2 regions of the Bacillus sp. 0209A genome follow, and region 1 is predicted to be linked to the other one. Evidence: riboswitches for the same ligand, from Rfam matches in the RefSeq annotation. Region 1 holds a riboswitch; the other holds the start of a gene.
The links. A riboswitch is a leader RNA that binds a small molecule or an ion and turns the genes downstream of it on or off. The one in region 1 is predicted to bind cyclic di-AMP.

Region 2: linked by a shared signal. The riboswitch ahead of V6D44_RS17505 (dicarboxylate/amino acid:cation symporter) and the one ahead of ktrA (potassium uptake protein KtrA) in region 1 are both predicted to bind cyclic di-AMP.

What each region holds. Positions count from the first base shown of each region.
Region 1 covers NZ_JBAIZV010000002.1:1,033,181-1,040,838, reverse strand. Annotated here, with positions in the region: gene betB (betaine-aldehyde dehydrogenase) at 1-397, opposite strand, end outside; gene cudC (choline uptake/conversion transcriptional regulator CudC) at 596-1,138, shown strand; gene bslA (biofilm surface layer hydrophobin BslA) at 1,345-1,890, shown strand; cyclic di-AMP (ydaO/yuaA leader) riboswitch at 2,039-2,187, shown strand; gene ktrA (potassium uptake protein KtrA) at 2,261-2,929, shown strand; gene V6D44_RS10425 (TrkH family potassium uptake protein) at 2,936-4,273, shown strand; gene V6D44_RS10420 (YiaA/YiaB family inner membrane protein) at 4,310-4,573, opposite strand; gene V6D44_RS10415 (glucosaminidase domain-containing protein) at 4,681-5,529, opposite strand; partial or broken gene V6D44_RS10410 (MFS transporter) at 5,814-6,043, opposite strand; tRNA gene V6D44_RS10405 (tRNA-Ala) at 6,454-6,526, opposite strand; gene V6D44_RS10400 (undecaprenyl-diphosphate phosphatase) at 6,633-7,463, opposite strand; gene V6D44_RS10395 (AI-2E family transporter) at 7,554-7,658, opposite strand, start outside.
Region 2 covers NZ_JBAIZV010000005.1:110,884-118,541, forward strand. Annotated here, with positions in the region: gene V6D44_RS17485 (acyl-CoA dehydrogenase family protein) at 1-403, opposite strand, end outside; gene V6D44_RS17490 (hypothetical protein) at 535-870, opposite strand; gene V6D44_RS17495 (ABC transporter permease) at 965-1,732, opposite strand; gene V6D44_RS17500 (ABC transporter ATP-binding protein) at 1,725-2,651, opposite strand; gene V6D44_RS17505 (dicarboxylate/amino acid:cation symporter) at 2,743-3,981, opposite strand; cyclic di-AMP (ydaO/yuaA leader) riboswitch at 4,055-4,187, opposite strand; gene V6D44_RS17510 (AI-2E family transporter) at 4,234-5,286, opposite strand; gene dctP (C4-dicarboxylate transporter DctP) at 5,435-6,700, opposite strand; gene V6D44_RS17520 (response regulator) at 6,820-7,500, opposite strand; gene dctS (two-component system sensor histidine kinase DctS) at 7,490-7,658, opposite strand, start outside.

The DNA of each region.
Region 1 (7,658 bases):
CTGAATCAGGGATCGGAGAAGAAATGATCTCTCCGCCATCTTTGTCTGCCAATCCGGCGTAATATTGAAATACATTGGCGATATCGTCCATATCGGCCTTACTTTCTTCGAGTGTTTTTCCTGTATCAAGAGATTCAAGTTCAGCCAGCTCATCAAGATCACGTCTAATTAATTCCGCAATTTTCAGAACAATTTTCCCGCGTTCAAGCCCGGATAGAGATGACCATTCTCCTTTGTCAAAGGCTCTTCGCGCGGCTTCGATCGCCTTGATGGCGTCCTCTCGCCCTCCCTCGCTTACGGTTGCAATTTCTTCTTGATTAAATGGGTTGATAATGTTGCGGATCTGCTCTTTTTCGGCGCTGATCCATTCACCGTCAATGTATAATGTTTGACTCATATAAGCCTCCTTGACGTAAATAAAGTTTGTTAAATAAAAATTTAATGTTTTTAACAACCTTAATCTAACATATGGTTTTTAAACTGTCAAAGCCCCATTTTGATTTTTCTTTTTGACTTTTCTTTATGTTTCGTTAAGATAAAGAACATAAAGAAATAACTTAACGAATTTAATTCTCTAAAGGAAAAGAGGGTCAGTATGGATGAAAATCCAGAATTTGCAGTTATAGAACAGGCTCGGGATCTTGTTATCGACTCCATTGCTGAAACGATGGATCTTTACGGAATTACCCGCAGTGTCGGGATTTTATATGGGACGATGTATATGCGGGATGAGATGACGCTTGACGAAATGCGTGAGGAATTGCAAATGAGCAAGCCAAGCATGAGCACAGGTGTCAAAAAACTTCAGGACTTAAATGTGGTGAAAAAAACTTTTCACCGGGGCATCCGCAAGCATACATTTGTAGCTGAAAAAGATTTTTTCAAATTTTTCACGAATTTCTTTCCGCCTAAATGGGAGCGGGAAGTTCAAGTAAATGTAGCAGCGATTGAGGAAGCCCAGGCTGATTTACAAGAGGTTTTAAACAAGGAAGGCCTCAATGAAGACCTCAAAAATGAAGCGCTGCAGCTTTACGAGCAGCTGGAAAGCTCTAGAGCCTACTATGATTGGCTGAAACGGCTTGCTGAATCGGTGCAGAGCGGGGAAATTTTTAAGTTTATACCAATCGAAAGAAAGTAAAGAAGAAAACGCCTGGGAAACCGGGCGTTTTTCTGTTCGTTTGTATGTAATTACTACAAATTTGAAAAATACGGGAAAAACACCCCATTTACTTCCAAAATATTTGATGTTAATTTTATGTAGGTAAAATTTGTATTTGGCCATTCAGTGGAGGTGAAAAGCGGGCAGGCCTGTATATTTTATAACTTTTAAGGGGGAATTTTATTATGAAACGTAAATTATTATCTTCTTTGGCAATTGGTGCATTAAGTCTCGGTTTACTCGTTTCTGCACCTACAGCTTCTTTCGCGGCTGAATCTAAATCAACTTCCGCTCATACTGAGTCTACTATGAGAACACAGTCAACAGCTTCATTATTTGCAACAATCACAGGGACCAGCAAAACGGAATGGTCTTTCTCCGATATCGAATTGACATACCGTCCAAATACGCTTCTCAGCCTTGGCGTTATGGAATTTACATTGCCAAGCGGATTTACTGCAAATACAAAAGACACAATGAACGGGCGTGCGTTGCGTGAAACACAGATCCTTAATAACGGGAAAACAGTTAGAATTCCTCTGGCACTTGATTTGTTAGGAGCTGGCGAATTCAAATTAAAACTGAATAACAAAACTCTTCCTGCCGCTGGTACATATACTTTCCGTGCGGAGAATAAATCATTGAGCATCGGAAATAAATTTTATGCAGAAGCCAGTATTGACGTTGCTAAGCGCAGCACTCCTCCGACTCAGCCATGCGGCTGCAACTAAACATAAAGACCGGTTAACGCCGGTCTTTTTTTTGTGTTTTGACCTCCCCTTTACCCTCTATTTCCAATTATCTTTTTTCTTGATAAAAATTTAAATTGACAAACTCTAGAAACAGGAGTAAATTCTTGAGTGTTCAATTTCATAGAAGTCTCTTTTACCGCTTAATCAAACACGAACGGGGGAACCAACGATTGGCTGTTTTATTCACAGCCTAGGGGTGAATCTTACTTAGTAAGAGGGGGTACTCTGAATCCCTAATCCGACAGCTAACCTCGTAGGCGTATCCAGAGAGGAGGTCTATTAACGGCCATTCTTCGAGATGGTCTTTTTTGCTTCAAAAACGTTAATTTTACTAAGGGAGTTATGAACATTGGGAAAAATAAAAAATAAGCAATTTGCCGTGATTGGGCTGGGCCGGTTTGGCGGAAGCATTTGCAAAGAGCTGCACAGAATGGGGCATGAGGTCCTTGCAATTGATATCAACGAAGAAAAGGTAAATGCATACGCTTCTTACGCAACTCATGCGGTGATTGCCAACGCCACCGAAGAAAACGAATTGCTATCGTTAGGAATACGCAATTTTGAATATGTGGTTGTTGCGATCGGAGCGAATATTCAAGCAAGTACCCTGACCACCTTATTATTAAAGGAATTTGACATCCCGAATATTTGGGTCAAAGCTCAAAACCATTATCACCATAAGGTGCTTGAAAAAATCGGCGCTGACCGTATCATTCACCCTGAAAAGGACATGGGCGTCAAGATCGCACAAAGCCTTTCTGATGAGAACGTTTTAAATTACATTGATTTATCTGATGAGTACAGTATTGTCGAGCTGCTGGCAACACGCAAGCTTGATTCAAAATCAATTACTGATCTGAATGTAAGAGCGAAGTACGGCTGTACAATCCTTGCCATTAAACACCATGGAGATATCCGGCTTTCTCCAGCACCTGGAGACATCATTCACGAACAAGATTGCCTGGTGATCATGGGGCACAAAAAGGATATTAGACGTTTTGAAAACGAAGGGATGTAGACAAAGGTGACACTTCAAAAGGATAAAGTAATCAAATGGGTTCGTTTTACACCACCTCAAGTGCTTGCAATTGGTTTTTTTCTGACCATTATCAGCGGGGCTGTGCTGTTAAAGCTCCCGATTTCTGCAGCGAAGCCATTGTCATGGATCGATGCCCTTTTTACTGCAGCTTCCGCGACAACTGTAACAGGGCTTGCAGTTGTCGATACCGGTACAGAATTTACACTTTTCGGGCAAACTGTCATCATGGCCCTGATTCAGATCGGCGGGCTTGGATTTATGACTTTTGCTGTTTTGATCGTCATGATATTAGGAAAGAAAATCGGATTAAAAGAACGAATGCTGGTTCAGGAAGCCTTAAACCAGCCGACAATCGGCGGTGTCGTAGGTCTTGTCAAGGTTCTGTTCCTGTTTTCGATCAGTATTGAGCTGATAGCAGCTCTTATCTTATCCATCCGGTTTGTGCCCCAGTATGGCTGGGCATTCGGCTTGTTTGCCAGTCTGTTTCATGCAATATCTGCTTTTAACAATGCCGGGTTTTCGTTGTGGCCGGATAACTTGATGAGCTTCGTTGGAGATCCTACAATTAACATAGTAATTACTTGCTTGTTTATTACAGGAGGGATCGGATTTACAGTTCTGTTTGACATCATGAAAAACCGGCGATTTAAAGCCTTTTCCTTACATACGAAGCTCATGCTTACAGGTACATTGATTCTGAATGCAGTTGCTATGCTGGTGATTTTCACTTTAGAGTATAGCAACCCCGGCACGCTCGGCCACCTGCATATAGGAGATAAACTGTGGGCTTCCTATTTTCAGGCTGTAACGCCGAGAACCGCAGGCTTCAATTCCCTCGATATTGGGAGTATGAGAGAAGGAACGATTGTATTTACGTTATTATTGATGTTTATCGGAGCAGGCAGCGCTTCAACAGCGAGCGGTATTAAACTGACCACGTTCATCGTGATTTTAATGTCTGTTATCGCTTATCTGCGAGGAAAAAAAGAAACGGTTATTTTCCGCCGCTCCATCAAATACCCGATTATCATAAAAGCTCTAGCTGTCAGCGTCACCGGCTTGTTCATTGTGTTTTTAGGGATTTTCGCCCTAACGATTACAGAACAGGCTCCGTTTATTCAAATTGTGTTTGAAACCTTTTCTGCATTCGGTACTGTCGGTCTATCAATGGGATTGACTCCCGAACTCACAGAAGCGGGAAAATGTATCATTATTGTCATCATGTTCATCGGAAGAATTGGTCCTCTGACGTTCGTGTTTTCATTCGCGAAAACAGAGAAATCAAATATTCGTTATCCTGATGGTGAGGTGTTTACGGGGTGATAGCAAAAAATCCGGCGTGCAGGCGCCGGATTTTTTTTATGATTCGATATGAGATTGATTATGTCTTTTTTCCTGCTCCGCGATGATTTCGTTATCTTCTGCGTTATCACGGGTCACTTTTTGTGTAAGAATCGCACCGACCGCTACAAGTATCATAACGGCAATATAATAGCCTTTTTCATTGAGTTCCAGATTATCAGCATTATAGAGTCCGACACTAAACAAAAATACTCCCGCAAAAAAAGTGAAATAAGCTAATACTGTAAAAGCAACCGTGTTTCTCCGTCTATATTTCTGCATCTTTGTTCCTCCTGAAAACATAGTCAATAAGTGATAACTTCCGTGGAATATTATACCTCAAATTCCCCTGAATGGAACATAGAAATAAAAATACCAGTAAAAACAGCTTAGGTTGCTTCCTTTATTTCAACAGCTGAATCGTCAATCCAGCCGATGAGCTTATCATTGATTTGAAATTGGTACCATACGGACTGGCCCTTCTGCTTTTTAGATACTACCTTTATGTCCTTTCCGATGTAAGATTGGGCAGAGGTAAGTCTTATGGACTGCTCATCAGTAGAAGGCTTGGACCATACGTCTTGAACGGCACTGTCTTTAATGGAGCCGATGAAATCCACAGATTTCAAGGATGGATTGACCTCATCGTACGCATCTAAATCATATTTTTCCACAATAGCGCTGAGTTTGTCAGCGTAATCAGGATCTGTAGCATATCCTGCTGTTTGCAAGGCGGTTGCCGCTTCCTTATAATCCCCAGCATCAAGCACCGGTTTATACTTCTTTTTATTCCATGATGTGCCGCGGACAAACAATTGGGCATGGTCATCCATAGATTCAAAAAACGTGCTGTATTTGCGAAACTTTGCGCGAATGGTTTTTCTTTCCCCTTTTTCAAATTCATCCGTTTCCATCGTGACGTGATGGCCTTTATAATTTCCTTTTACACCAAAAAGGTTATTGGCCTGAGCAGCAAGCTCGCTGTTCCCCCAGTCAGATTCGAGAATGGCCTGAGCGATCGTGATGCTGGGGAGGACATGATATTTCTCATACAGAATTTGTGCATGCCCGGACAGGCTGTCAATAAATACTTGCTGTTCATCAATTTCTTCGGGTTCTTTGGATGTTTCAATCGGCTTTGATAAAGTTGTGGCTAAAACAAAAAAGGCTAACGGAATCGATACAATGAAAAATAGTGTAATCAAGAGTCTGCGTTTTTTCAGTTTTTTACGGGCCATGAATACCTTCCTTCGAGTTAAAAGATTACGAATGTAAAAGAATCTACCTTTTAGAATTTTACTTTGACTTCTAATATTTTTCAATTCTTTAGGCAGAAAGTTGGGAAAAGATTGCAAACAAAAAACCTTTTCACTAGAAATGGTTCAGATTGTTGACAAAATCCTTGAAGTCTAGGAAGGACGACATTGGAGCCGACTTCCGCAGAATACGGTGACAGCGGCGTTTGAGCAGGACACTCAGGACAAAAGAAATCATGATAAGGAAGCATCATAGAATCTTGCAGAGCTAGATAGATCGGACAGGCGCCGAATTTTTTTCTCAGCAGCGGACCTGCCGACAAAAATAATGCAAAGGCCATATTGCCGATTACTATTGGATTCACTGATCTGAAGTCCCTCCGATCGTCTTCTGAACAAGGCCTTGAACTGGCGACAATGCCGTGTTAGACATTAATCCCAGCCCGACAGCTAAAACAGCGAGCAAAGAAATCATCCAACAGTGTTTTGTCTTCATGTTGTCATTCCTTCCTATAAATGCATACGAAACACATCATTTTTAAAAACAAAAGAAGCTAATAGATTTTGCATGCCATTAGCTTTCATTCTAATACTCTCTCTATCATGGGAAATGATATTAATTTAAATATGTGAAAAAGTGATCATATATTCCTAACCGATTAGGTTTTGTCAATTACAGAAATTTCAAGTATAAAAACGAAAGCCTGAACAGCTTTTGCCCGATATCGTAATTTTGAGCCAAAGCGGGCTAAAACTCCACTTATGAGTCCCTGCTTACTCCCTCAGGCGACCATTTTAAAGTTCACCGGAAAATCCTGTCGTGACATGTTCAACAAAAGTTCAGCGAACGAACCTTTTCCTCAAAAACAAACAAAAAAACCCTTATAGAATAAGGGTTTAAAGGTATGGAGCCAAGGGGGCTCGAACCCCTGACCTCTACACTGCCAGTGTAGCGCTCTCCCAGCTGAGCTATGGCCCCGTATGTAACGTCATATTTATTATAGATGATTTTTTTTTGAAAAACAAGCTGTTCCCTCTTGAAATGTCAGAAAAAATAAGGCTCCGGAAGAGCCTTATTTTTGGGTTTACATCATGATTAAAAGTAAAATCACACCGAGGATGATTCGGTAGATTGCAAAGGGGACGAGTTTGATTTTGTTAATCAGTTTTAAGAAGAAACGGACGACAAACAGCGCGACAACAAAGGCGCAGATAAAGCCGACGATGAAAAACGGCAACAGATCCGAGCTTAAACTGTCCCAGTGCTTCACAAGGCTTAAAAAGCTTGCTCCCATCATGATCGGCATCGCCATAATAAACGTAAAGTCGGCTGCCGCGCGATGGTTCAATCCAAGAATAACGCCTCCGGAAATGGTTGAACCGGAACGCGAGAAACCCGGCCACAGGGCAAGACATTGAAATAAGCCGACTCCTATCGCCTGCTTATAGGAAATGCGGTCGAGGGTGTCTGTTGCAACTTTCCGTTTATTCACCCAATCAGCAAAAAGCATCAGGACTGCCCCGGCGATTAAACCCACGGCTACAGTTTGAACAGAAAATAAATATTCATCAATGTAATCCTCAAACAAAAAGCCGAGAACAGCTGCAGGCACAAGTCCGACTGCAATTTGTGCAATGCTTAATTTATGTCCCTGCTTCTGGTCGCTGGTAATATTCTTTTTCAGGCCGAGCAAATTCAAAATCCGGTCTTTAAACACGATGGCCACTGCTAAAATAGAACCAAGCTGAATCACCACTTTGAATGAGTTGGCAGCTTCTTCTGACATCAGATTGCTTGATTTAAGCCAGATATCGTCTACTATGATCATATGTCCTGTCGAAGAAACCGGCGCGTACTCTGTTAATCCTTCTACGATCCCTAAGATGGCAGCTACAAACAATTCCCATAGAGTCATGATTTGATTCTCCCCATTAGACATTTATTTTTTACATAACGGAAGCTTTCCATAAATGGAAAGCCCGTCTTATATAACTATAAACGAAAATCACACTTTATGCCCTGACGTATTTTCATTTTTTTCTTCGTCGTATAAATGTGACCGCATTTTAAACCAGTCAAATAAATGTGTCGTAATGACTTTAGCAACTGC
Region 2 (7,658 bases), on a different contig from region 1:
TTGTCGGGCTTCCGGTGTTCGCTTCTGTCGCCGCCCTGTTGATAACGGCTCCGTTTTGAACTTCCTTTGCAATAAACGCAAACACGTCTTTATCCCAGCTGTTGCCTTCTCCGAGCTCTCCGATTACGCTCATATGCCAGCCGATGCTTAGCGCTGCGGGAGCGTCTCCCCGTGCCAGCCGTTCTTGATACAGGAGCATATCGTAAACAGAAATGCCCCCTCCTCCATGAGATGCCGGCAATGTTAAAGCCGTATACCCAGCATCACGCAGTTTTTGTATTTTTTCTGCAGGAAACCGTCCCTGTTCGTCATCTTCAGCGGCCGTTTGCTGAAATTCATCCGCAATCCGTCCGATTCTCTCCATCCATTGCCGCTGTTGATCGTTTTGTATAAATAATGACATCCGGCAGCCCCCCAAGGTTTTAATTCCGATAAATTTAATATGTATTATAGATTTCCTGCCATTATTCCGCAACTGTTAACCTTTTTGTCGGGGATAAAAAAAATACGCCGTTCCGCAAGGGAACAGCGCGATTAGACAGGATTTGCATCCCGGTCTTGTTTCATGCCGAGATAAATCAGCATATATGTCAGGTACCCCATTGTCATCACCAAGCCGCCAAAGAAAAAGCTCGAGAAAATCGGCTCTTCAAAAGCGGTTACTGCCGCAAGCACAATCCAGCTTGCATACAGATAGATGATAAAATAACGGATGCCCGTCTTCATTTTATATATCATGTACAGCCCCGCGAGAGAAAACAATCCAAGCGCGAGTCTGAAATAAACAAGATGCTCAAACTGAAACATGAATGACACAAATGAGAATCCAAGCAGCAATACGATCGGTAAAGCGGTAATAAAGTTCCTCAATCGAGACACCTCCGTCAGTACCTTTAGTATAAACCAAAATATCAGCTGATATTGATTTACGTGATTTTTTTCACAAAAGTGTCATTCCTTGCCTTTATACCCGGACATCCCGTTTACAGAAGCACCACCAGCCAACCGCAATGAAAAATATGGCATGTATGACGATAATCCCCACTGAAAACAATGGCGTCATGCCTGAAAACAACACGGTCTGGCCGCTGCTGTATTGGGTAAAGTCAGTGTTCGCAAAAAGTAAAAAGCTGCCCCATTTGTTTTCAAACAGCTTCATGAGCTGGACAAGTGTACTCGCTCCATATAAAACGACAAAAGAAACGACGACAGCTACCGCGCTGTTGCGGAACAGCGAAGAACAAAGCAGCCCGAACAATCCCATCATTACGGCTTCAAGCCAGTTTGACCCGATCAGCTCCAAAGTGTTGATCAGCAATGCCTGTGATTCTGAAGTCACGGATGTGCCAAAAAAGATAAGACCGAATAATAATGCCAGAATGTAGTATGCCAAATACAAATAAAAGCTGGCCATCACAATTGTGATTAATTTTGACCAAAAAACCTTTTGACGTTTAACCGGACGAATGAGCAGAAATTTGATCGTCTTTTTATCAAACTCCATCGAAACAATTGTCGCTGCAATCACGATCGTTAACGCCTGCAGCAGGATGTTCAGGCTCGGTGTATACGAAAAATAGCCGATGAAGTTTTCATCTGTCCCGGCACTGATGACAATCCGTTTAATGATCAAAGCCATGAAAAATTGAAAGACCGCCATCAAGATAAGAGATATCAATGTGACCTTCCGATTAAAAAGTTTCATATGTTCATTCCAAACTAATTTAGACAAGCTCTTCTCCCTCCTCTTGATGGACAGTTGTCGCTTTTATGAATTCATCTTCCAGTGATTGCGTGTAAGGCATAACGGAAAATACATCCAGGCCTTGTCCGACAAGTGAGCGGTTCAGCTCCGGAATGTTTTCTTTTGCTACCTCAACAACAATCGCCCCGTCTTGCCGCTCAGCTTGATATTGATTGCTTGTCAGCCAATTGAGTGCTTTTTCTTCCGGCTGCACTTCAATGATTGCTTTTTCTGTTGTTTGATCTGTTCCATATAAGCTGACTTCCGCTTTGATCTCGCCTTTTTGAATAATAATGACACGGTCACACAGATCTTCAACCTCGCGCAATAAATGGGTGGCGAATAGGACTGCTGTCCCTTCCTTTTCCGCGAGCTCTTTAATATGATCGCGAAAATCCTTCATGCCAGCGGGGTCCAGACCGTTTGTCGGCTCATCTAAAATAAGAAGCTTCGGCCCGTGAAGGATCGCCTGCGCAATGCCAAGTCGCTGGCGCATGCCAAGGGAATAGGTTTTGACCTTATCATGAATCGCTGACGTCAGCCCGACACGTTCCACCACTTCATCAAGCCGTTCATCCGCTATTTTTTTGTGCATATTCGCAAAGTGCTTGAGGTTTTCCCAGCCTGTCAGGTACGGATAGAACTCTGGGTTTTCGACGATCGCCCCCACAGCTTCCATCGCTTGTTCAAACTCTGTATCATGCTGGAATCCGCTGATTGTCACACTTCCGCTGTTTTGTTTTAACAGCCCGACGATGATACGGATGAGTGTTGTTTTCCCTGAACCATTCGGGCCGAGCAGGCCGATGATTTCTCCCTCCATGACGTCCATGCTGATCTGTTTTAAAATCTGTTTAGACCCGATCTTTTTATCGAGGCCTTTAATATGTAAAATCGGCTCAGCCATAAAGCCTTCCTCCTTTTTCGGCAAAAAATAAACAGTGCCCAACAATTAGGCACTGTTTGTATTATAGCATTTGTTGCTTCCAAATGTTTGGTTAAACCGATAGAGTCGACGTTTGCTCAGGCTGTTTGTTCTTCTCTGTTTCTGTCACAATGACAGCGCAGGCCGCGTCTCCTGTTGTATTTACAACTGTACGAAGCATATCAAGCAGGCGGTCAATTCCAAGGATCAACCCGATTCCCTCAACAGGCAGACCGACAGATTGAAGCACCATAGCAAGCATAATCAAACCGACTCCCGGAACACCCGCGGTTCCGATACTTGCTAATACAGCCGTCAGTACGACCATCAGCAGCTGCGTGAGTGTCAGATCATGCCCGAATACCTGGGCAATGAAGACGGTGGCTACCCCTTGCATGATGGCTGTTCCGTCCATATTAATTGTAGCGCCCAGCGGCTGGACAAAGCTGCTGATCGGCTCAGGCACCTTTAGTTTTTTCTGTGCCACATCCATGGAAACCGGCAGAGTCGCATTGCTGCTGGAAGTACTGAACGCGACGACCATAACCTCTGAGAAATCTTTAAAGAACGTAATCGGATTTCTTTTGGCGATAAGCGCTACCGTAGATCCGTAGGTTACGACTGCATGTATCAATAATGCAATGGTTACTACAAGCATGTACAAGCCCATCGCTTTCATTGCACTGAACCCTTGGCTTCCCACGGCTGTCGCAATCAAACCGAATGTGCCATACGGAGCAAACTTCATGACCAGATTCACTAGGTACATCATCAATTCATTTCCTTGCTCAACAACTTTGAGAAGCATATCCGCTTTTTTACCGAGCATTGTAATCCCAAGCCCGACAAAAATGGCAAAAGCGATAATCTGCAGCATATTCCCCTCGGTCATCGCTTGAACAGGATTGGTCGGAATAATGTTTAACAGGGTGTCCGCAATACTTGGCGCTTTTTCAGCAGTGAATTCGGCAGACGATGTATCATATGTTCCAAACTCTCCCGGTTTGATGACAAGAGCTAAAATGATGGCAATGGTAATCGCCACTGCAGTTGTGACGAGAAAATAAGAAATCGCCTTTACACCGATTCTGCCAAGCTTCTTAGGATCGCCCAGTCCAGCTACTCCCAGTGTCAGTGAGAAAAAGACAATCGGAACGACAAGCATTTTGATAAGGTTTAAAAAGATCGTACCAAGCGGACCGAATACAAACTTATTCAAATTTTCAAATAATTCAGGTGATGTCAGGTTAAGAATAATTCCCGTCACCGCACCCAGCACCAATGCAATGATTATCTTTGTAGCCAGCTTCATCTGCATTCCTCCCTTTTTTGAAAAAAAGCCCGCGAGAGACTCCCGTGGGCTTTGGCTATAACATCAAACCACTGGATTCTCTCTTCACGCTGATGAGGTTAGCTGACGGGTTCGGACGAAGAGATGTCCGTTTTTCTGACGAAAAATTAACCCCAAAAGATCGGGTCCCCCACTCCTTAGTTAAAAGGATTAAGCGTGTGGCTTACTATTGTATGATAGTTTATTTATACAGAAAAGAACCAATTTTGTAAACTATTTTTTGTTACTTTTTTCTTGGAATCTTTTGGGTCCATCTTCCTTATTGGTCACATCAAGGATATCAAGGAGAAACACAAAGATCGGAATCCCGATAATTAAACCCCAAATGCCTAAAAAGTGCTCAGAGAAAATGAGTACTATGAAAGTGAAAAAGATCGGCAGTTCTGTTTTCGCAGACATCAGCTTCGGATTTAAGAAATAGGTTTCGATCGCATGTATGGCGAATATGACAAGCACAATGTAGAGCACATACATTCCGCCGCCTGTGCTGTATGCGATAATACTGAGCGGAATCAAAGAAATGACAACGCCTGCTACAGGAATTAATCCAAGGAAAAACACCATAATAGAAAGCCCAAACAGCTGCGGGAAATGCATAATCCAAAGCGCGATAAACGTCAGAACACAGTTGACGAGCGCAATGATAAATTGAGCCTCAAGCACTTTTCCGAACGTTCTTGCAAATTTTCTTCCGAAGAAAGCAATTTCCTCATAAAAGACCGCCAGTTTGCTCGTTTTAAATTTCCCCATAAATTCTGAAAGCCGTTTTTTCTCAAATAAGAAAAACATGCTGAGAACGAGCGCCATTACGACCTGCAAGCCAAATGTGCTGATATCGGCCAGATACGTATACACCACATTGAAACCCTCTTTGACATATGAACTGATATTAATATCTCCGAAAACACTGGTGATCTCATCAAAGAAAGGGATGGTGTCCGGGTGATACGCAATATGTTTAATCTGCTTAGCCAGCTGCTGAATCTGCGCCGCGACGATCGGATAAAAAACAAATCCCCCAACTGTAAGCAAAACAGCCAGCAACACGTAAAGAAACGTAATGACAACCCGCTGGCTCACGCGGAAGAATCGACTTGCGAACTGCCGTACGACAAACTCCAAACGATCCATTAGAAAGGTGAAAATGAAAGTAAGCAAGATTAAGTTGATCATGCTCTTAAATAGATATAACACACCAGTTAACACGACAAAGACGGAAAAACGCCTTACTCCCGGGTGCTGAAAAAATTTAACTAAAGCGGCCATTTATACACCCCTGTTAGGACAAACGTCCTTAATTCAATATAGTATCCATCTGTAAATTATATAACAAAAAAATGCTGAGGTCTCTGTCATTACCTTAATAATTCTTAAACAATTAAAAAAACGGCCCCATGGATGAGCCGCTCATTTCTTAAACTGCTGTTTTCATTTTTTTCATGTCTTCAACAGCCTCTATGCTTTTTGCTTCATCGAATTCATTTTCGCTTTTTGCAACAATGATCGTGGCGATTCCGTTTCCGATCAGGTTCACAATCGCTCTTCCTTCACTCATGAAACGGTCAACCCCAAGCAGGAGTGCAAGACCCTCCAGCGGAATGACCTGAAGCGCTGACAGTGTTGAGGCAAGGACGATAAATCCGCTTCCCGTCACACCGGCCGCTCCCTTCGATGTCAGCATCAGAACGAGGATAATTGTAATTTGCTGGCCAATGCTGAGGTCCACTCCAAACACCTGTGCCAGAAAAACCGTCGCCATTGATAAATAAATCGATGTGCCGTCAAGGTTAAATGAATAGCCCGTCGGAATGACAAGCCCGACAACGGATTTTGAACAGCCGTAACGCTCCATTTTATCCATCATACGCGGAAGCACCGATTCTGAAGAGCTTGTGCCAAGCACGATCAGAAGCTCATCTTTAATAAAGCGCAGGTAATTCCACAGACTGAATCCGTAAAGCTTGCAGATGATATTTAAAGCTACAAATACGAACAGGAACATCGTAATATAAACAGACATCATTAAACTTGCCAGCGGCTTGATGGAATCGAGACCGAAGTGCCCGATCGTATACGCCATCGCCCCGAATGCCCCGATTGGCGCCGCGCGCATGATATAGCCGATGATTTTGAAAAAGACGTGAGAAATCTTGTCGAAGAAATCAATGACGCTTTTCCCTTTTTCACCTAATGCCGCAAGACCGACTCCGAAAAGAATCGAAAAGAATAAGACCTGCAAAATGTCCCCTTTTGCGAAGGCATCAACCATGTTGGACGGAACAATGTGTGTGACAAATTCAATCCAGTCGATTCCCTGACCGCCATTTTGCGTGTATTGTGATACATCACCCTTTTCAAGCTTGCTGTAATCAAGCCCCGATCCCGGCTTTATAATATTAACGACGAACAAACCGATAATGAGTGCGAGAGTTGTGACAACCTCGAAATAAATAAACGCTTTTCCCCCTACTTTTCCAACCTTCTTCATATCGCCCATTTTTGCAATCCCGAGAACGATAGTGAAAAAAATGATTGGGGCGATCACCATTTTAACAGCGTTGATAAATGTATCGCCAAGCGGTTTCATTTCTTTTCCGATATCAGGCCAGACCAGCCCGACAATGACCCCGATGATGACCGCAGTTATGACCTGAACTGTTAAATTTTTAAACAGTTTCATATTCTGCATCCCCCTGTCCTATTCGCCTTTGTGTCTTTCTTACTAGAATGATAGCGTTTTCATATAAGGTGGGGAAGTTTATGATCATAACGGACATTTTGGTCTTTTTGGTCTCAGGTTTATCCTTTAAACACGTAGCGGTTGACAGGACGGCCGATTCCGCCGTATTGAACGTCCAGCTTAATGGTTCCGTTTTTTTCTAGATAATCAAGGTATCGCCTCGCTGTCACTCTGGCGATACCGAGCGCCTTGGCGACCTCTTCTGCAGAAAGAGATGCGGTTTGCCGCTTCAAAATAGCAGTGACTTCATTCATCGTAAAATGATTCAATCCTTTTGGCAGATCCTGTACGGCCTGCTGCGGAATATTCAGGATCGCATCGAGCTGTTCCTGGGACAGCGTATCGTTCGCTTCTATTTTTTGTTTATATTGCTTGTACTTTTCAAGTGCCTGTCTCATTCGCTCAAGCTTAAATGGTTTTAAGATATAGTCAGCCGCTCCATTTTGCAGCATAAGGGAGATCGTTTCTTTGTCTTTTGCAGCGGAAACGACAATGATATCCACTTCAAGCTTTTGCTTTCTGATCTCCTGCAACGTTTTGATCCCGTCTTTTTTCGGCATGTACACATCGAGAATGACGAGGTCGGGCTGTTTTTCTTTAATTAGCTTGATGCCTTCTTCTCCGTTTCCCGCTGTTGCACAGACAATAAAGCCGCTGACAGTTGTGATGAAATCCTTGTTTACCTCTTGAACCATCGGATCATCTTCAATGAGCAGAACCTTCCATTCTTTAAGAGCCATGCTGTGCTTCCTCCCCCTTCATTGGAAAAACGATAGAAAAAGCTGATCCTTGCCCTGCGTGTGAATCCACTTCTACCGTGCCCGATCCTTTGTCTGTTATTTGTTTGACTAGATACAGGCCATAGCCTGTGCCGCCTGTTTTATTGACTGTAAATCCT